Regions from separate parts of the Novosphingobium sp. BL-S-34 genome, predicted to be linked through region 1. Evidence: riboswitches for the same ligand, from Rfam matches in the RefSeq annotation. Region 1 holds a riboswitch; each other region holds the start of a gene.
The links. Region 1 has a riboswitch for cobalamin ahead of AC1VV3_RS19930 (cobalamin biosynthesis protein CobG). Riboswitches for the same ligand answer to the same signal wherever they lie in the genome.
Positions count from the first base shown of each region.

Region 2: another riboswitch for cobalamin. It lies ahead of AC1VV3_RS12825 (TonB-dependent receptor plug domain-containing protein); the one in region 1 lies ahead of AC1VV3_RS19930 (cobalamin biosynthesis protein CobG).
Region 3: another riboswitch for cobalamin. It lies ahead of AC1VV3_RS14060 (TonB-dependent receptor domain-containing protein); the one in region 1 lies ahead of AC1VV3_RS19930 (cobalamin biosynthesis protein CobG).
Region 4: another riboswitch for cobalamin. It lies ahead of AC1VV3_RS22780 (TonB-dependent receptor plug domain-containing protein); the one in region 1 lies ahead of AC1VV3_RS19930 (cobalamin biosynthesis protein CobG).

Region 1 is NZ_CM166473.1:1,384,549-1,389,414, forward strand. Features, by position in the region: gene AC1VV3_RS19910 (cobalt-precorrin-6A reductase) at 1-440, shown strand, start outside; gene cobJ (precorrin-3B C(17)-methyltransferase) at 416-1,165, opposite strand; gene cobI (precorrin-2 C(20)-methyltransferase) at 1,162-1,911, opposite strand; gene AC1VV3_RS19925 (precorrin-8X methylmutase) at 1,908-2,537, opposite strand; gene AC1VV3_RS19930 (cobalamin biosynthesis protein CobG) at 2,538-3,671, opposite strand; cobalamin riboswitch at 3,848-4,075, opposite strand; gene AC1VV3_RS19935 (DUF899 family protein) at 4,198-4,866, opposite strand, start outside.
Region 2 is NZ_CM166472.1:2,673,637-2,678,502, reverse strand. Features, by position in the region: gene cobT (nicotinate-nucleotide--dimethylbenzimidazole phosphoribosyltransferase) at 1-939, opposite strand, end outside; gene AC1VV3_RS12830 (DUF1636 domain-containing protein) at 936-1,343, opposite strand; gene AC1VV3_RS12825 (TonB-dependent receptor plug domain-containing protein) at 1,343-3,292, opposite strand; cobalamin riboswitch at 3,466-3,656, opposite strand; cobalamin riboswitch at 3,736-3,959, shown strand; gene AC1VV3_RS12820 (cobyrinic acid a,c-diamide synthase CobB) at 4,133-4,866, shown strand, end outside.
Region 3 is NZ_CM166472.1:2,949,803-2,954,668, forward strand. Features, by position in the region: gene AC1VV3_RS14055 (cell wall hydrolase) at 1-1,078, opposite strand, end outside; cobalamin riboswitch at 1,315-1,526, shown strand; gene AC1VV3_RS14060 (TonB-dependent receptor domain-containing protein) at 1,626-3,446, shown strand; gene AC1VV3_RS14065 (ABC transporter substrate-binding protein) at 3,443-4,486, shown strand; gene AC1VV3_RS14070 (FecCD family ABC transporter permease) at 4,483-4,866, shown strand, end outside.
Region 4 is NZ_CM166473.1:2,070,617-2,075,482, forward strand. Features, by position in the region: gene AC1VV3_RS22775 (PepSY domain-containing protein) at 1-348, opposite strand, end outside; gene AC1VV3_RS22780 (TonB-dependent receptor plug domain-containing protein) at 353-2,410, opposite strand; cobalamin riboswitch at 2,610-2,851, opposite strand; gene AC1VV3_RS22785 (AsmA family protein) at 3,000-4,866, opposite strand, start outside.

The DNA.
Region 1 (4,866 bases):
CGCGCGGCGGGGATTGCTGGCACCGGGTCCCAGACCTTGCCGCCGCCGTCGCCAGCCTGGCGGGTCCGCCGCGCCGGGTGATGCTGGCGCTCGGCCGGATGCACGTCGAGGCTTTCGCGGCCCAGCCCCAGCACCGCTATCTGCTGCGCTTCGTGGATGCACCCACCGAAGCGCCGTCCCTGCCGCATCACGACCTCGTGATCGACCGCGGACCCTTCACGCCGGAGCGCGACACGGACTTGCTCCGTGCGCACCGGATCGACCTGCTGGTCTGCAAGAACGCGGGCGGCTCCGGCGCGTCGGCCAAGCTCGATGCCGCGCGGGAGCTGGGGCTTGCCGTGACGATGATAGACCGCCCCGCGATCCCGCCCCGCCGCGCGCTGGAACGGGTGGAGCAAGTGCTGGACTGGCTCGCTCATTCCGCCCACCGCGGCGTGTAGAGCACCGGGCCCCGGTCTCGCGCCACCAGCCGGGTGCGGCTCGATCCGACGATGACCATGGTGCGCATGTCCGCCATCTCCGCCCGCGCCTCGGCCAGCGGCACGAAGGTCAGGACTTCCTCGGGCGTGGAGACGGCGCGGGCGAAAAGGATCGGGCGCTCTGGCCCGCAAGCCTCGCGCAGGATCTCAAGGACGCGCGCGAAACCTTCCGGCCGCGCCTTCGAGCGCGGGTTGTAGAAGGCCATGGCGAAGTCCGCCTCCGCCGCCAGCCGCAATCGGCGCTCAATGAGTGCCCAGGGCTTGAGATTATCGGAAAGGTTGATGGCGCAGAAGTCATGGCCCAGCGGCGCGCCCGCCCGCGCGCTCGCCGCCAGCATGGCGGTGATGCCCGGCAAGACCCGGATATCGAGTTCGCGCCAGTCGGCAGGGCCCTGCTCCCAGGCCTCGTACACGGCCGCCGCCATGGCGAAGACGCCCGGATCCCCGGAGGAGACCACCACCACGCGCTGCCCCTCGGCCGCGAGCGAAAGCGCATGGGCCGCGCGCTCCAATTCGACGCGGTTGTCGCTGGCATGGAAGCGCAGGCCCGCGCGCGGCGCCACCCGGGCGACATAAGGGCCGTAGCCGATCACGTCGGTGGCGGCATCCAGGGCCGCAGAGGCCTCGGGCGTGACGAGCGCCTCGTCGCCCGGCCCCAGCCCGGCGATGGCGAGCCAGCCGCTCATGGCCGGCGCCCCTGTCCGTGGATCAGCAGGATCGAGAAGTAGGGCGTCACGGCTTCCGCCTCGGCGAGCGGCGTCACCCGCTGCTCGGCCATCGCGGCATGCTCCACCAGCCAGGCCTCCCCCTCGCGCCCGGCAGCGATGACGGCGCGGCGCAGCTTGGCCAGGTTGCGGCCGATCTTCATGACCACGAGCGCGTCGGTATCGCGAATGCGCCGCGCCAGATCTGCCTCCGGTAGCGTGGCGGTGAGGACGGTGAGGACATCGTCGCCCCAGGTCATCGGCGCGCCGCATGCCGTCCAGGCGCCCGACATTCCGGTGATCCCCGGCACGACGGCGACCGGCACCGGTGCCGGCCCTGCATGGCCCCCTGCTTCGGCCAGGCGGGTATAGAGGTGCATGAACGAGCCGTAGAAGAAGGGGTCGCCCTCGCAGAGCACCACGACATCCTCGCCCTCGCGGACGAGCTTCGCCAGTTGCTCGGTCCAGCTTGCGTAGAAGCGGGAAAGGCAGGCGTTGTAGCGCGGGTCTCCCAGCGGAATCTCCGTGGTCACCGGATATTCCATCGCATGCTCGACGACATCGGCGCGGAGCATGCCCTCGACGATCCGCCGCGCCTGACCGGGCCGGCCGGCCTTGCGGAAATAGGCGACATGCCTGGCTCCGCGCACCAATCGGTCGGCGCGAACGCTCAGCAGGTCCTGCGCGCCGGGGCCCAGTCCGACGCCGTGTACGGTTCCCACGCTCATTCCGCGCTGCTCGCGATGGCGTTGACCGCGGCCACGGTGATCGCGCTGCCGCCCAGCCTTCCTTCGACGATGCAGCAGGGCACCGGGCAGGCATCCCAGAGGGCGGCCTTGGACTCGGCCGCCCCCACGAAGCCGACGGGACAGCCAATGATCGCTGCCGGGCGCGGGCAATCGGGGTCCTCCAGCATGTCGAGCAAGTGGAACAGCGCGGTGGGCGCATTGCCGATGGCCACCACGGCCCCGCCAAGGTGCGGCGGCCAGAGTTCGAGCGCCGCCGCCGAGCGGGTATTGGCCATCGCCTGCGCCATTTGCGGGACTTGCGGATCCTGGAGCGTGCAGATCACCGCATTGTCCGCGGGAAGCCGGGCGCGAGTGATCCCTTCGCCCACCATGCGCGCATCGCACAGGATCGGCGCACCCGCCTCCAGCGCCGCCATCGCCGCGCGGGCGAATCCGGGCGAGAAGCGGATGTGCCGCGCCAGCTCCACCAGCCCCGAGGCGTGGATCATGCGGACCGCGATGCGCTCCTCGTCAGCGGGAAAGGCGGCGAGGTCCGCCTCGGCGCGGATCGTCGCAAACGACTGGCGATAGATGGCCGCGCCATCCTTTTCGTAGATATGCGCCATTCATGAGGCTCCGAAATGAGCAAGGACATGGTCGGGAGAAAGGCCGCCCAGCGTCGGCGGGTCGCCCGCGCGGCCACGGAGGGCGAGGTCGAAGACGCCGTCGCGCCCGGTCAGGACCACGTCGCTCGGTCGTGCGCGCGCGCAGCCTTTCGCGCAGCCGGAAACGTGCAGGCGCCCGGACACATGCGGCGCCAACCGGCGCGCCAGTTCGCGCGTTTCGACCGTCGCCTGCGGGCATGTCGGCGCGCCCGGACAGGCATCGGCGCGCAGCAGCGGGTCGCCGGGATCGCGAATGAAGCCGTCCACCGGCTCTCGCACCTCGGATTCGGCCAGAAGCTGCCGCCAAGACGTAACGCGAAGCGCCGCAGCGCCGGTCGCTGCCATCAGCCGCACCATTGCCTCCCCCTCGATCCGCCCGAACGGCACCCCGTAGCCATGCGGCGCAGCGGCTCCGACGGCGGGACGGCCATCCCCCCGCGCCCATTGTGGAAGAGCGGCCGTGTGGCGCCAGGCCCGGCGGGCAGCGGCGCCGCCTGTCTCCACGAACCAGTGCGCGAGCGCGATCAGGCGGTCTGTGGCCTCTTCCGGCAGGATGGAAACCCCGCTCTCGCGCCCGTCGAGGCGGAGCAGCAGGCCGCCGGCTTCCGCGCGCTCGATGCGGAAATCCGCAGGGCTGTCCAGCAGCGTGGCGACGGGGCCGGCATCGACCGCGATGCCCATCTTTCCGGGCAATTCGGGCAACTCGCCCAGACGGCCCAGGAGTTCTTCCGCGATCCGCGCGGTATCGTCCCCGCGATCCCAGCCGGGTGCGACAAGGAGGTTGCGCCGCCCCTCCAGAGCAGCGTCGGAATCGACCAGGCCCCGGTCGACCAGGGCGCGCAGCAGATCCTGCCAGCCCTGCTCGCGGACACCGCGGATCTGGAGATTGGCGCGATTGGTGATGTCTATCGCACCGCTGCCGAAACGGCGCGCCAGATCAGCAAGCACCGCGATCTCGGCCGCGGTCAGGCGCGCCAGCCGGGGCTTCACGCGCACGATCAGCCCGTCTCCGGCCATCATCGGACGCCAGGCATCCGGGCACCATCCGCGCAAGGCGAAGCCTGTCATCGGGACGCGCGTTTCATCCTGCCCCACGGCATCATCCTCTCGCGCGCAGCGACGATGACCGGGGCTTGCCGACGGGCGTCGGTCCGCACGCAACGACGGGCGGGCGCGATGAACGCCCGTCCTGCGCGCCGATGCAGCCCCAGCCGCACGGCTTCGTCGCTCACGCGGAGTACCGAGCCTTGGCCTATCCCTGGGCCAGGGCAAGAGCGACCGATGCGCCGGCAGGTCTCCTGGCTTGCGGGTCAAAGCGCGATGCTCGGCCTTCCCGGTCCGTGGCGCCGGGCGCCCGCGATCCAGTGGCCGGCTCCCCGGGGGAAGCCACGGCATCTTGCTCACCGCTCACAGTTGCAGGGACAGCCGCGGATTCGAGGGACGAACCCTCTCACCGCGTTCCCTATTAAGCCTCGTTCGAGGCACCGGCGCGATCTTGCCCGCCGATCCTGACGGATCGGGCGGGCACCGGGGCGCTAACGCAGGAAATGCCGATCCGCAAGTCTCATGGAGCCACGTCCAAACAGGGACGCGCGCCGGGAACGTGGTTAGAGACCCCCGGTCAGCGGTAGCTCAGCTTCGGGAAGAAATCTCCGCGCCCCTCGGGCAGCAGGTCCAGCAAGCCCCAGACCGGGTCCAAAGCATCCAGCGAGCGATGGTGCTGGTCCGGCTCCTCCGGGGCGTAGAGCAGTTCGCCGCCCCAAAAATGCCGAACCTCGCCGCCGTCCTTACGGAAGACATTGATCATCGGCTCGTCCCAGTCCTTTCCGTCCTCGTACCCGCGCTCCTGGCGCATGGCGGGGGTTACGCCGGCCGTGTTGCCGAAATAGTCCCGTGTGTAGCTGCTGCCTTCGGCCGAGAGGAACCGGAGATGCGGCCAGCGGCGCTCACGCGCCCAGGCCACCAGACGGGCCAAAGGCGAACGGGCGACGACGTAGAACGCCGCAGCCTGCGGGACATGCCGTGCGGCCCCGTCCAGCCCGTCGAGCAGATGCGTGCAACCGGTGCAAGGCTCGTCGCGCTCGGGACCGAACATGTAGCTGTAGAGGATCAGGCTGGGCTTCCCCGCGAACAATTCCGACAGCCGCACCTGCTCCGGGCGCTGATGATCCCCGACGCGTTCGAAGACGTAGTCCTCCTTGATCGTCCCGCCGGGGGGCAGCGCCCGGCGCATCGCCGCAACCGTTTCCGTCTGGCGGCGCAGGTCCATTTCGGCATCGAGCAGTTCGTT
Region 2 (4,866 bases), on a different replicon from region 1:
TGCCGCCACCGCCGCGCCGGATCCCTCGCCCAGCCGCATGCCAAGGTGGAGCAGCGGGTCCAGCCCGAAGCGATCGAGCAGGCGCGCATGGCCCGCTTCGGCCGAACAGTGCGCGGCAAGGCAGTGGGCCAGGACATCGCGATTGCCGGCGAACAGCGGCGCCATGGCCGCGCAAGTGATGAACCCGTCCAGCAGGACCGGCACCCGCAAGTGCCGCGCTGCCAGCACGGCGCCCGCCATGGCCGCGATCTCACGCCCGCCAAGGCGGCGCAGGGTCTCGAAAGCATCCTCGCAGGCCGCGCCGTGCAGGGCGAGCGCCGCCGTCACCGCCTGGGCCTTGCGCGCCACGCCGGCATCGTCGAGCCCGGTGCCGCGCCCTACCCAGTCGGCCGCAGCCCCGCCGAAGACCTGCGCCGCCAGCGCGGCCGCCGGGGTGGTATTGCCGATCCCCATTTCGCCCACGAAGAACAGATCGCTGTCCGCCGACACCGCGGCGGCACCGCGATCGAGAGCTTCGAGGCACTCGGCCTCGCTGAGAGCGGGCTCTCGCGTAATGTCTCCGGTCGGGCGGTCGAGATCGAGCGGGACGACCGAGAGCGCCGCCCCGCAGGCTGTCGTCAGCGCATTGATCGCCGCGCCGCCGGCCTCGAAATTGGCGACCATCTGCGCCGTGACTTCGCTCGGATAGGCGCTCACCCCGCGCGCCGCGACCCCGTGATTGCCCGCGAAGACCACGGCGCGGATCCGCTCGGCCCGTGGCCGGGTGCGCCCCTGCCAGCCGGCCATGAACACGGCGATGTCCTCCAGCCGCCCGAGCGAGCCCGCAGGCTTGGTGAGCGACGCCTGGCGCGCACGCGCGGCGGCCAGCGCGGGCGCGTCCGGTCCGGGCAGGTCGGCCAGGGCGGCGGCGAAAGCGGCGCGGTTCTCGAAGCGGATCATGTGCCCAGGTACCCTTCCGGCGGGGTGCGGGTGATGAAGTGGCCCTTCACGCCCTGCGGCCACTCGCGATAGGGCACCTGCCCCTCCTCGCTGGCGGCATGGCGCACCGCATATTCGAGGATCGCGCGGGCCGCCTCCGCATCGGGTGCGAAATCGCCGAGCACATAGCCCAGCTTGCCCGGCGCCCGGATCGCCACGGTGCAATGGCGCTGGCAGGCGAAGAGGCAGGGCATTTCCTGCACCGCCACGCCCTGGAGCGCGGGATCGGCAGCCTGCGCCGCGCGCATGGCCTCTGCCAGGACCGCACCGCCGCGCCGACCGTCCTCGTCCTCGCGGACTTCGGCGGAATGGCGGCAGGTGTTGCACACGACCACGGACGGGCCGGGTTCGACTGGAAGCAGCATCAGAACCGGCTCCTCAGTCCGAAATAGACGGTGCGGCCAAGCGTGCCGTAGCCGCTCACGGTTTCGTACTTCTGATCGCCCACGTTTTCGATACGTCCTTGAAGAATCAGGCCTTCCATGACCTGCCACTGCGCGCGCACATCCACCAGCCAGTAGTCGTCCAGCGTGGCGGTGCCGGTCGCCGCATTGAAGCTTTCACCCGAATAGCGCGCGGCCAGGCTGGCGCGCAGGCCCTGCGGCAGCGCCACGCCCAGCTCGGCATTGGCGAGATGACGCGGCACGCGCTGGAGCTGGCGGCCGTAAGTGCCGCTGCCTTGCGTGCGATCCTCTGCCGCGATCCAGCTGTAGTTGCCCTGGGCGAAGAGGACGCCCCATGTGGCCGACGCGGCGAGTTCCAGCCCGCGGGCATGGCTGGCCTTGACGTTGGCATAGTAGCCGAAGCGCGAGGTGCCCGTGCCGGGAACGTAGCAGATGTCCGGCAGGGTGCCGCTGGTGGGGCAGTAGGCAAAGTCGATCAGGTTGTCGGTATCGCGCTCGAACCAGGTCGCCGACAGGCGTAAGGCTTCGCCGAAGCCCTGCTCGGCGCCCAGTTCCCAGCCTTTCGCCTTCTCCGGCTTGAGATCGGCCACGCCGTACATGCTGAACAGCTGATAGAGCGAGGGCGCCTTGAAACCCTCGTCATAACTGGCACGCAGTATCGTGGCGCCGCCATTGGGGGTGTAGACCGCGCCCGCGCTGAACACCGTGTTGCCGCCGAAGCGCGACTGGTGATCGTAGCGCGCGCCGCCATTGAGCGTCAGCCCGGTGAGCGGGGTCACGCGCAGTTCGCCGTAGACGCTCTCGGTATTCGCCCGGCTGGGCACGAGGGCATAAGCCGCGGTGCTGTTCGCGGGCGAGGCGGTGGTCATCCGCTGTTCCTCGCGCTCGGCGCCGAACACGGCCTGGATGGCCTCGCTGAACGTGTAGGTGCCCTGGTACTCGAAACGGCGCACGCGGCCATGGGCGTCGAACGTCAGTTGGCGGACTTGCCGTGCGGGGTCGAAGTTCTCGCGGTCGGTCTCGGTCTGGAGCACGGCCACGCGGTTCGCCAGCCGGCCGTCCAGCAGCGCGAAGTTCACCCCGGCATAGCCCGACCATTCGCGCGTCCACCCATAGGCCAGGGAGTCGCCGGAGGTACCGTCGAACGCGTTCCGGGAATCCGACCAGTAGCCGCGCAGATCCAGCGAGATGCCAGGCGCGACGCGGTAAGTCATCGTGCCGCTGGCCGCGCTGCGCCGGTAGCCGTCGTCCTCCGTGCCATTCGCGCGCGCGGAGATGCCGTCCGTGGCGAAGCGCGAGGCGGCAATGCGCCAGTCGACGGCCTCGGAGGTGCCGCCAAGACCCACGCGGGCCGAGACGGTGTCATGGGTTCCTGCTTCCACCGCGAAGCTGCCTTCCAGCGGCGCGGCCGCGCGGCGGGTGCGGACGTTGACGACACCGCCGATGGCATCGCTGCCCCAGAGGATCGATTGCGGACCGCGCAGGATCTCGACGCGATCGGCATCGTCGACCAGGAAATTGGCAAAGCCATAGCCTCCCGCCGTCGATGAGGCGTCCGACAGGCGCATCCCGTCGATCACCATCACCGTCTGCCCGGCATCGGCACCGCGAATGCGCAGCGACGTGGTGGTGCCATAACCGCCGTTGCGCGACATGCTGATGCCGGGCGTGCGCAGCAGCACATCGGTCAGCGCGATCGGCTGGGCCGCAACGATCTGCGCCTCGTCGAGCACGGTGACGGTATCGGCCACCCGGTCGGCCGCAACGGGCGTGCGCAGGACGGTGACCACGATGCGTTCGTCCAGAGGCACTGCATCGGCCTCCTCGGCCAGGGCCGCGAGCGGGTGCAGCGCCCCTGCAAGGGCTAGCGCGAGAGCCAGGGGGCTGGCGGCGGGAATTCGGCAGTTCACGGCATGTCCTTCGCACGAGCATCGACCCGGCCGGGTCGGCACGCATGCGAAAGGCAGGGCCTCTGCCGCCCATGCAGCGGACGACGCCCCCTCCCGCGCGGCGCGTGCCGGCACGGCAATGGCTGTCGTTGCGCGAGGAATGGCCCCGTTCGCCCGGCTCACCCTGTCCGGTCGAAGAACGACGGCGTCAGGCAGGTCTCCTGGCTCACGGGTCAGTGCCGTTTCGGCCGCCTTCTCAGGGACTTGCACCCCCAATGGCGAATTGGCCGCACGGCTCGCCGCTTACAGTTGCAGGGGCAGCCCGGGCATTCACCCGCGTTCCCTTTTGATCCCCTTGCGGGGAACCTGTCGCTGGAGCGCCCCTATCCCGGTGGGGTGCCGCGTGCAAGAGCCCGGCGCTTGCGCGTGTCCTGCCCGCGCTTGCGCTCTCTGGCGAAGTGCCATAGGCCCGCCGGGCCAGGGGGGCCCGCAAGGGCTTAATCGGGAAGTCCGGGCCAGAGGGGTAATCCCGCTGGAATCCGGCACTGCTCCCGCAACTGTAACCGGGGATGCGCCCCGCCAGCACGCCATTGGCACCGCGCGGTGCCGAGAAGGCGGCGGAAGGCGCGCCGATTCCGAGAAATCGGGCCCAGGAAGTCAGGAAACCGGCCCCCAGCCGTCGATCCTTCGCGCGGGCGGGATGTACCGGGCGGACGGGGGCCATGCCCGATGCGGAGCGCTGCTCCCCGCGGACCCGGTCTTTCGCGAGACGACAAGCCGTACTTGCGCCCAGGAGGATCGAACCGCCATGCCGCCCTGCCCCTTCCGCCTTTCGGATACCGCTCCGTCCGGACGATATTCGTGCCTGCCCGCATGACGGCCTGCCCCGCCCTGCTGGTCACCGCGCCCTCGTCGGGACAGGGCAAGACCCTCGTCACCGCCGCGCTGGCCCGCCGCCACCGCCGCGCCGGGCGCAAAGTGCGGGTGTTCAAGTGCGGGCCGGACTTCCTGGACCCGATGGTGCTGGAAAGGGCCAGCGGCGCGCCCGTCCACCAGCTCGACCTGTTCATGTGCGGAGAGCGGGAATGCCGCGCCTTGCTGCACGAGGCCGCGCGGGACGCCGACCTGATCCTTGTCGAAGGGGCAATGGGCCTGTTCGACGGCACCCCCTCCTCCGCCGACATCGCCCGCCTGTTCGGTCTGCCGGTCATGGCGGTGATCGACGGCGCCTCGATGGCGCAGACGTTCGGTGCGCTGGTCCACGGCCTTTCCACCTACCGCGCGGACGTGACCCTGGCCGCCGTGCTGGCCAACCGCGTCGGCAGCGCGCGCCATGCCGAACTGCTGGAGCGCGGCATGCCGGGCGGGGTGGAATGGCTTGGCACCCTGCGGCGCGATGCCGGGCTCGGCCTGCCCGAACGGCACCTCGGACTGGTGCAGGCCGGGGAGGTGGCGGATATCGAGGCGCGCATAGACCGCGCCGCCGACAGTCTGCCGGAAACCGCGCTCTGGCTGCCCGAGCCGGTGCCCTTCCCCGCCCCGGAAGCCGCCGAAGCGCCGCCCTCCGCGCTGTCAGGCCGCCGCATCGCCATTGC
Region 3 (4,866 bases), on a different replicon from region 1:
ACTCGCCCCCGCGTTCCCGCACGTCGCTGGCATAGACGGGCGCGCGCTCCGCACCCGTGGAAGGGGTGGCGGAGGGCATGGCGGGCGAAGGCGCAGCGGCCTGCCCGGGGCGGAGCGCCTCGGCGGTGCCGAAGCTGCGCTGCACGGCCAGCGGGTCCAGCGCGGCGGTGGCGAGGGCCGAGGCGGCGGACTCGTCGCGGCGATGCGGGGCGGCCAGCGGCTCGCCGCCGAAATAAGCGAAGCGGAACGCGGCAGGGCGGCCCGCGGCGCCGTTGAAGGCATAGAAGCGATGAGCGCCGATCGTGGTCAGATAGTGCAGGCTCGGGGCCCAGTAGGGATTGACCTGGATCGTGTGATAATGCGTCGCCAGCCCGATCGGCGTATAGACTTCGCCGGACAGCGCGGCACGGGCGACGGATTCGGCACGCTGCCAGAAGAAGCGCTGCGGCGCGCGGGCCAGCGATCCGTCGCAGGCGAAGGAGAACTGGCAGCCGGTCGGCCGCTCCGAACCCTGATAGACGACGCCGCAGACGGTCTTGGGATAGGCCGGATGGGCCACGCGGTTGAGCACGACCTGGGCCACGGCGCGCTGGCCGCCGTCGGGCTCGCTGGCGGCTTCGTAATAGATCGCCGCCGTCAGGCACTGGAGCGCGCGGCTGCGGTCCACCCCGGAATTGTCGATCCGCAGGGCGCGGGCGACCGGGCCGGGGCCGCTGGTTCCGTCATCCGCGTCGGAATGGATGCCTTCGCCTATCTTGAGCACGGGCTGTTCGGCTTCGAGATAGTAATAGGCAGAGCCGGGGAAGCTGGCGCCGGCCTGCTCGAAGGGCATGGGCAGAACGGGCGCGCCGCCGGTTTCCGTCCCGGAGGCGGTGAGGCGGTCCCAGGCTTCGGCCGGGGCGAAGGAAGGCGCGGCGAAGGCAGGCAGGGCCACGGCGACGAGCGCGGCCGAGCCGAGCGTCCAGCGCCGCCGCCTGCGTTGCAGCCGCTTGCGTCCGCCGCGCACGAAATGGCCCTGGAAATCGCGGGGGCGCGGCTCCCAGGTTTCGGTGCAGGCAGGAAGGGCGGCAGCGGTCACTCGGGTCCTTTCGGCGCATCGTCGGCCAGCGCGGATTTCGCGTTCCATCGGGTCATCGCGCATCTTGCGCCTAACCTGCTTTGCCGGGCGCGGCATCCCTGGAAATCGGCGCGTCCCGAAGCGGTACAGCGGGCAGCGATAGGCTGAATCGCTTAAGAGTTTGTTTGCGATCTTCCCCGGCGATACCGCCGCGCCGCCCTTTGCGCCGCTTGCCAATCCCCCCACTGCCCAGTATCGGCACTCGCGACGTCATGGGTGGCCCGGAGCCGGGCCCCGGGTTTCGTGAAAAGGGAACCCTGGTGGGAATTTCGGCGCAAGTCCGAAGCTGCCCCCGCAACTGTAACCGGGGAGCGCCCCTGCCACGCTATGCCACTGGGTCACACCGGGAAGGCGGCAGGCGGCGCGAAGATTCGGGAGCCAGGAGACCTGCCTTTGACGGTCGTTCCGCAGCCGGGCGGGGTGTCCCGGCATGCAGCGAGCACGCGCATGAGGAAAAGCGCGCGTCTCCGCCATGGACGGCAAAGTCGTTCAGGTTGGAGGAATACGCGTGAAGTACCTGTTTCTGCTGGGGACGGCTCTTGCCGTCTCGACCCCCGCTTTCGCGGATGAAGCCGCAATCGATAGTATCGTCGTCACCGCGACGCGCACCGAAACCCCCACCAGCGAGATCGGCCAGTCCGTCTCGGTCATCACCCGCGAGGATATCGAGCGCACCCAGGCGGTCACCGCGACCGACATCCTGGCCCGCCTGCCGGGCGTGACGTTCGCCCAGTCGGGCGGTTTCGGCCAGCCGGCCAGCGTGTTCATCCGCGGCGCCGAGAACGCGCAGAGCCTTGTGCTGATCGACGGCGTGCGCATCAACGATCCCGGCGACGTGGGCGGCGGCTTCGACTTCGGCAGCCTGACCGTCGGCCAGTTTGACCGCATCGAAGTGGTGCGCGGATCGTCCGGCGTGCTCTGGGGCAGCCGCGCGATCGGCGGCGTCATCAACCTCATCACCGCGCGCCCGACCGAGCAGTGGACCGCGCGCGGCCAGGCCGAATACGGCTGGCGCGACCAGAAGCAGCTCGGCGCCTCGGCGGCGGGCAAGGTCGGTCCGGTGGGCCTGACGCTGGGCGGCAACTGGCTCAAGGGCGACGGCTACTCCGCTTTCGACGAGCGCCTCGGCGGCCAGGAGAAGGACGGCTTCGAGAGCAAGAGCGCCAACGCCCGCGCCGAAGTGGAGCTGGTGAGCGGTCTTTCCGCCGATGCCGGGACGTACTGGACCAAGGCCAATTACGATTACGACAACACCGGCGCCGATGCCCTGAACGTGGGCCTGAAGCGCGACACCGTGGGCTATGCCAACTTGCGCTACAAGGGGCTGGACGGCCGCCTCAGCGCGCGCCTGGGCTATGGCCTCACCGATACGCGCCGCATCTCGGACGATGCCGTCTTCGGTCCCTACACCACCAATGGCCGCGCCGACCGTTTCGAGGGTCAGGTCTCCTACACCCCCATCGACATGGCCAGCATTCTCGTCGGTGCCGAGACGGAGAAGCAGAAGTTCTCCGACAATTACGGCTCGAAGGATTCGACCTCGATCGACAGCTACTTCGGCATGCTGACCCTGCGCCCCGTCACCGGGCTGACGCTGAACGGCGGCCTGCGCTATGACGACAATTCGGACTTCGGCCACAAGACCACCTTCTCGGCCAACGGTGCCTGGGTGATCGGGGGCAGCGAGGAAGCGCCGATCCTGCGCGCCAGCTATGGAGAGGGCTTCAAGGCGCCGTCGCTCTACCAGCTCTATTCCAATTCCGGCTTCCGCGCGCTCGATCCCGAGACGTCGAAGTCGTGGGATGTCGGCGTGGAGCAGCCCTTTGCGGAAGGCCACGGCACGTTCTCGGTCACTTACTTCGACCGCAAGACGAAGAACCTGATCGATTACGACCTGACCGCCTTCAACTACTACAACGTCGGCCGCGCGCGGGCGAAGGGCGTGGAACTGGGCATGCAGGTGAGCGACTGGGAAGGCTTCGACATGAGCCTTTCGGCCACTTACCTCGACGCCACCAACGAGGTGACCGGCACGCGCCTCGCTCGCCGTCCCAAGACGAACCTCTATGCCAGCCTGGACAAGCACTGGTCGGACGGCTTCCGCCTCGGTGCGGACCTGCGCGTGGGCGGCGGTCGCTATGACGACATCGCCAATACCTACTACCTCGGCGGCAATGTCGTCGTCGGCCTGCGCGGCGCCTTCGACGTGACGCAGAACATCCAGGTCTACGGCCGTGTCGAGAACCTGTTCGACGAACACTACGAAGTGGTGCGGACATATGGCACCCCGGGCCGCGCGGCTTATGCCGGGGTGCGGGTGAAGATGTGATCCTGTCGTCTGCCCTGACGACATCGGTTGGACGGGGCAGGCGCAAGGCCCGCCGGTTCCTTGTCGTGCTGGCTCTGGCTGGCTCGGCGGCGCTGGCGGGCTGCGGGGGCGGTGACACCACCGAGGCCGCCCCCGCGGTACCGGGCCACGGCGAGAGCGGGGCGGAGCGCCCCACCATCGTCTCGCTCAACCCCTGCACGGACGCCATCCTGGCCGAAGTGACGGATCCGGGGCAGTTGCTGGCGATCTCCAGCTATAGCCAGGATCCCGAGAGCAGTTCGATGCCGATCGCCCGCGCGCGCCGGTACCGGGCGATCTCGGGGACGGTGGAGGAAGTGGCGACGATCCATCCCAGGGTGGTCGTCGCCAGCGCATTCCTCGACCCCGCGAGCGAGGCGGCATTCCGGCGCCTCGGCTACCGGCTGGTGAAGATGCCGATCGCCTCGGACCTGGGAGCCGCGCGCGAACAGGTCCGCACGCTGGCACGGCTGGCGGGTCATGCCGCGCTGGGCGAAAGGCTGGTGGCCCGCATCGACGCCGCCGTGCGCCGCGATGCACCGCCGCCGGGCTCAGCGCTTCTTCCGGCAATAGTGTGGGAATCCGGTGGACTGGTGGCGGGTGACCAGACCCTGATCGTTGACATGATGAAGCACACCGGCTTTACGAATATTGCCGGCGCGCGGGGCCTTTCCCAGGCCGATTACCTGCCTCTGGAGCACGTGCTGGCGGACCCTCCGCGCGTGGTCTTCGCGGTGGGCGATCCGCTCGCCGAGGAGGACCGAATGTTGCATCATCCGGCGCTCTCCGCGCTGACCAGTACCCGGCGTTTCCTGCTCAGCCGCTCCATTCTCTGGTGCGGCGGGGCGACCATCCCGCGTGCGCTGGACGAACTGGCCGCCGCGCGCCGCGCGCTTGCGGAAACGGAGATGCCGCCGGCCCACGGGGCAGGCACCGCAACAGCCCCCGCGACAGGCACCGCAACAGGCCCCGCATCGGCCCCCGCAAAAGCCACCGGGCGGATCGTTTCCGCAAGACCATGAACCTGCGTTTCGTCCTGCTGCTGGTCCTCGCGCTCGTCGTCGCGGTGCCGCTGTCCCTGCTGGCCGGGCGGGTGTGGATCAATCCTTTCGCCCCGGAACTGCACAGCGCCTCGGTCATCCTGCTTCAGCTTCGCCTGCCGCGCGCGGTCCTGGCGCTGGTGCTGGGGGCTGGGCTGGGCGCGGCGGGTGCGGCCATGCAGGGGTATTTGCGCAACCCCCTGGCGGATCCCGGCCTGTTCGGCATCGCGCCGGGCGCGGCGCTGGGTGCCGTGCTGAGCTTCTGGACCGGCTATGCTTCGGCGCCGTGGATGCTGCCGCTCTTCGCGCTGATCGGCGCGGGCGGCGCCATGGCGCTGCTGGCGCTGATCGCGGGACGCGGC
Region 4 (4,866 bases), 690 kb from region 1:
GCGGTCGCCGGTGGCCGCGGAAACGATCCGCAGGACCGGGCGGCCGGCCATCATCTCGACGCGCGCAGAGGCGATCGGCAGGTCTGGCGCGAGGCCTGCCTCTTCCCACGCGGCATCGTTCCAGACCGGACCGGGCGGCAGTTGCAGCGGCGCCAGGCCCTGCAACTGCGCTGCCGGCTCCAGCCTCGGATAGTCCACGTAGATCATCACGAAGCCCGACAGGCACCAGAGTGTCATCAGCAGCCCGACGAAGACGCCGAGCCAGCGATGAAGGACGAGGACGGGGCGCGGCAGCAAGCTGCGGGGCAGCAGGCTACCGGGCGCCTTGGAAGGCTGGAGCGCGACCACGGCGTCAGAAACTCAGGCCGTATTGCATCCGCAGCGTGCGCGGCACGCCCCGGTTGAAATAGAGGAAGCGGCTGTTGCTGCCATCGAGCACGCCCTGGTCGGTCGCGGCCGAAAGGTAGCCGCGCGTGGCATATTCCCGGTCGAGCAGGTTCTCGATATTGACGCCGAAGCGGTTCCGCCGCGCCGCCCCGTCGACGTAAAGATAAGCGCCGACATCGAGCAGGGCGTAGTTGCCGTAGTTCCGCCGCCCCGCGCCGGATGCGGTCGACCAGACATCGCCGATCCAGCTGGCGTTGAGGCTCGCGCCGAAGGGCTGGTCTTCGGGCGCATAGGAGAAGGCGGCCTTGGCATATTGCTTGGGGTTGCGGTCCAGCTGCGTCGATGCGCCCTTTTCGCGCACGCGGGCATATGTGTAGCTGGCCGAGATGCCCCAGCCGCCCGGCCAGCGCGCGTCGAGTTCCAGCTCCGCGCCTTGCGAGCGGACCTTGCCGTCGAGATTGGCGTAAGTGCCGCCGGGGAAGGCGGGATCGTCGTAGACGCTGTCGATCATGTCCGTGATGCGCCGGTCGAAATACGTCCCTTTCCAGCCCAGCGAGGCCGCGCCCAGCGGCAGGATGCCGCCTGCCGAGAGGTTGAGCGAAAGGCTCTGCTCGGCCCTGAGGTTCGGATTGCCCACCTCGCAGCAAGGGTCGTTGCCGTAGAGCTGAGAGGCGTCGGGCAGCACGAAGGCCGTGCCGCCATTGGCTTCCAGATAGAGCGCCTCGGCAAAGTCGTAGCGGCCCGAGACGTTCCAGATCGTCTTGCGCGCGCCGTCCGTGCGATTGTAGCGCAGGCCCGCCGCCAGGCGGCCCTTCGACGAGATCTCGTCGGTGGTGCGAAGCTGCAGGATCCCGGCGTGGACCTGCTCGCTGGTCGGCGCGATCAGCAGCACGTCGTCCCGGCCGCTGAAGTTCTGGAAGTCGTAGCCCAGCAGGTATTCCAGGCCGGGGTGCAGATGCAGCTTCATCACCGCGCTGCCGCCCCAGTCGCGGTAGCCCCAGAAGGTGCCGGCGGGGTAGATCACCTGGGGCTGATGGTCGGGCAGCGAATTGCGGATCTGGATGTAGGCGGTCTTCCAGTCGTGGAAATAGCCTTTCAGGAAGAACTGCACAGTGTCGCTGCCGGTGTAGTCGAGCCGCAGGCTGGCCACTTCCTCGTTCCGGTCATTGCGGCTCTCGCGAATGCGGGTGGGGGCAAGGTTGTCGAGCTTCGCCTCGGTATGCTGGTACTGCGCGTTGAGCGCGAGATCCGGCGCCAGCCCGTACTGGTACTTGAGCCCGGCCGACCACAAGTCGTAGCCGAGGTGCCGGTCGGTGAGGCTGGGCTGATAGGCGCTGTAGGGCAGGTAGCCTTCCGAGCGATTGTGCGAGGCATAAGCCACGAAGCGGTGGTCGCCCAGGGCGCCGCGCGCATAGCCGTCCAGGGTCGTGCCGCCCCAGCTGTCGACCGAGGCATTGACCTGGCCGCCCGGATCGTCGGAAAAGCTGCGCGTCACCACGTTGATCACTCCGGCCGAAGCCTGGGTGCCGTAGAACAAGCTCTCTCCGCCGCGCAGGACCTCGATCCGCTCGATCATGCTGGCGGGCAGCGTGTCGTTGGGCGAGGTGCTGCCGTACAGGCGGTTGTTGAGGCGGATGCCGTCCATCGTCCAGAGCACGTCCTGCGTGCGCGAACCCTGCAGCGAGACGTCTACGTAAGTGAACGGGCCATTGCGGCCGCGCACGTAGAGGCCCGGTACCTGGTCCAGCGCCTTGGTCACGTCCACCGCGCCGCTGTTGCGGATCTGCCGTTCATCGACGGTGACGACGTCGTTGCCGTAGCGGGAGAGTTCCTGCGGCAGCGTCTCTTCCAGGCTCTGTCCGGTGACGACGATCGAAGGGCCATCCGCCTCTGCGGCATCGGCCTCCCGGCCTTCGACCTTCCGGCCTTCGACCTTCCCGCCATCCGCGGCCCGGGCCTGCGCGGCGCAGGCGAGAGTCAGCACCGCGGCAAGCGCCGCGTGCGAAACGGTTGCGATCTTCATTTCATTCCCCTGCCGGGCGCCAAGCGAGCTTTTGGCAAGGGTCTGCCGCTCGCGAACCCAGGCCCGCGAACGACCGGCGCGTCGACCGGCCGGGCGCCCGGATTCGGGACGACCGCTCAGCGCACCGTGCGGCCCTTGCCGCTGGTTCGTCGCTCAGACGGAAAAATCACCGTGCCCCGGCCATCCCCTGGACCAAAGCAAGAGCGACCGTACGCTGGCAGGTCTCCTGGCTCACGGGTCATCGCTCGATGCACGGCCTTCCCAGGCCTCGCAGGATTTAGCGTCCGGCCCAGTGGCTGCGGCAGGGGGCATTGCCCGGCCGCGTGATGTGCATCGCGCTCACCGCTTACAGTTGCAGGGACAGCCTCGGTTTCAAGAGGAAGCCTCTCTCACCGTGTTCCCTATTAAGCCTCTTTCGAGGCACCAGCGCGATCATTGCCCGCCATCCTTGCGGAAATGGCGGACGCGATGAGCTAGCCGGGGCGTGCGCCCTGTGCAAGCGGGATGTGTTCGTGTGGGCGAAGCCGGCCGGAGCGCGCCCGTTCCGGTTCACGTCCGTTCCGGCCGGAGCTATCGCGGCGGAGGAAACTCAGTCGTTCTTGTCGGGACGGCCGGAGCCGACGTCGTCGCGCGGCTTGCCCTTGGCGGTGCGCTGGGACTGCGCATTGGCGCCCGACAGCACCGGGCCGCAGGCGGCGGACTTGGCATCCCCCACGTCCACAAAGGCGAGTAGCCCCGCCACCGGCGTCGCCGCCACGGCCAGTCCAAGACCCACTCCGGCGCGGCCGAGCAATTGCGGGCTGATCACTTGGAGGGAGGGATTGGCGAAGCGGCCGCCGATGCCGACGGGCGACTGCCCGGAAAACAGGCTGAACTTCTTGCCATCCGCGCGGAATCCCATGTCGAGCGCCTCGGTGTCGAAGCTGAAGCCGCCGCGCCCGGTGATGACGTTCTTCGACGTGTCGATCAGGATCGGGTCGGCCGCCGCCGTGCCGCCTCGCACCGTGAAGGCCACCAGGCCGCAGTTGAGCTGAACGGGCTTCTTCAGCTTGCCCTCGAACATCTTGGAGGCGAACGTGCCGAGGTCCAGCTCGGCCAGCTGCACGTTGCGCGTCCAGAACGTACCGCGGGGCATGATGAAGGCGATCCGGCCCGATGCCGAAGCGAGCGAATCGTGGATCGTGTCGCCGCGGCCTTCCAGCTTGATGCGGCCGCCGATCGTGCCGGTCGTGCCTGATTCCACCACGCCGTAGCCGGCCAGCAGACGGCCCATCGGCGTGGACTTGAGGCGAATGTCGTAGCTTACGGCCGAGGGGCGCTGACGCGTGTCGAACACCAGGTCCGAGGCGACATCGCCGCGCGCCATCGAGAATGTCAGCGGCGACAGGGCCAGTCGTCCCCGGTCGAGCGAGAGCTTCAGGGCGATGTTCTGCACCGGCACATTGCGTGAGCGGACCACGCCGACCTTCCAGTCCAGCCCGGCGTCGAAGCGCTGCATCGTCTCCACCGGCAGGGCGGCGTCCGGCAGGACGCGCTGGGCGCCCGCCCCGGTGGCGGCGGCTGCGGCCACGGCGCCTTTCGATGCCACGATGTCCGGGTTGTAGCCGATGAACGGCGCGGCATCGACGATGTCCAGCCGCCTGGTCGCCAGCACGGCATCCAGCCGCAGCCGCTCGGCATTGGTCACCGTCAGCTTGCCCGAAAGGTCGGACTGGCCGAACGTGCCGGTCATGCCGGTGAAGCGATAGGTCTCCCCGTCCTTCACCAGCTGCGCTTTCAGTGCGTAGCGGCGGGTCTGGGGAATGGCGACGTCGATGATGCCCAGCAGTTCGGACAAGTCGCGCCCGCGGGCGCGGACCTTGAGCGGCACGTCCTCGAAATCGGCGATGGAGGGGAGGGTGCCCGAGACGTCGACCTGGTTGTTCGCCGCCCAGGCCGTGAGTTCCAGCGCGTTGCTGCCGCGATTGACGGTGGCGTCGGGGGAGAGCAGCCGGGCGCTCACGCGGAACGGGGTGCTGCGCAAGGTGCCGTCGCCGCGCAGCGAGACAGCCTTGCCGATCTTCGCATCGGTGGAAGTGACGGGATCGACCACGAGATTGGCAAGCAGCGGCATCTGCGGGTCGAGATAGCGGACGCGGGTGTCCGATATGGTGGCGCGGTCGATCCGGGGGAACTCGAAGGGCTTGCCCCCGCCGCCGCTGCCGAAAGTCCAGCTGTTGCGGCCATGGGCCTTGTCCCATTCGAGGTCCACGGCGCCGCCCTGAAGGTCCAGCGTATGCACGTGGCGACGGCCGAACAGCAAGGAAAGCGGGGCGATCCGCGCCTCGATATGGCGGGCGGCGAACATCTGCGGGCGGCCCGCCCATTCCGGGTTGGAGACGCTCAGGCCATCGGCCAGGAACTTGATGCGCAGCGGTGCGAAGAAGAGCTGGAAGTCTCCGCCCACCCGCACCTGC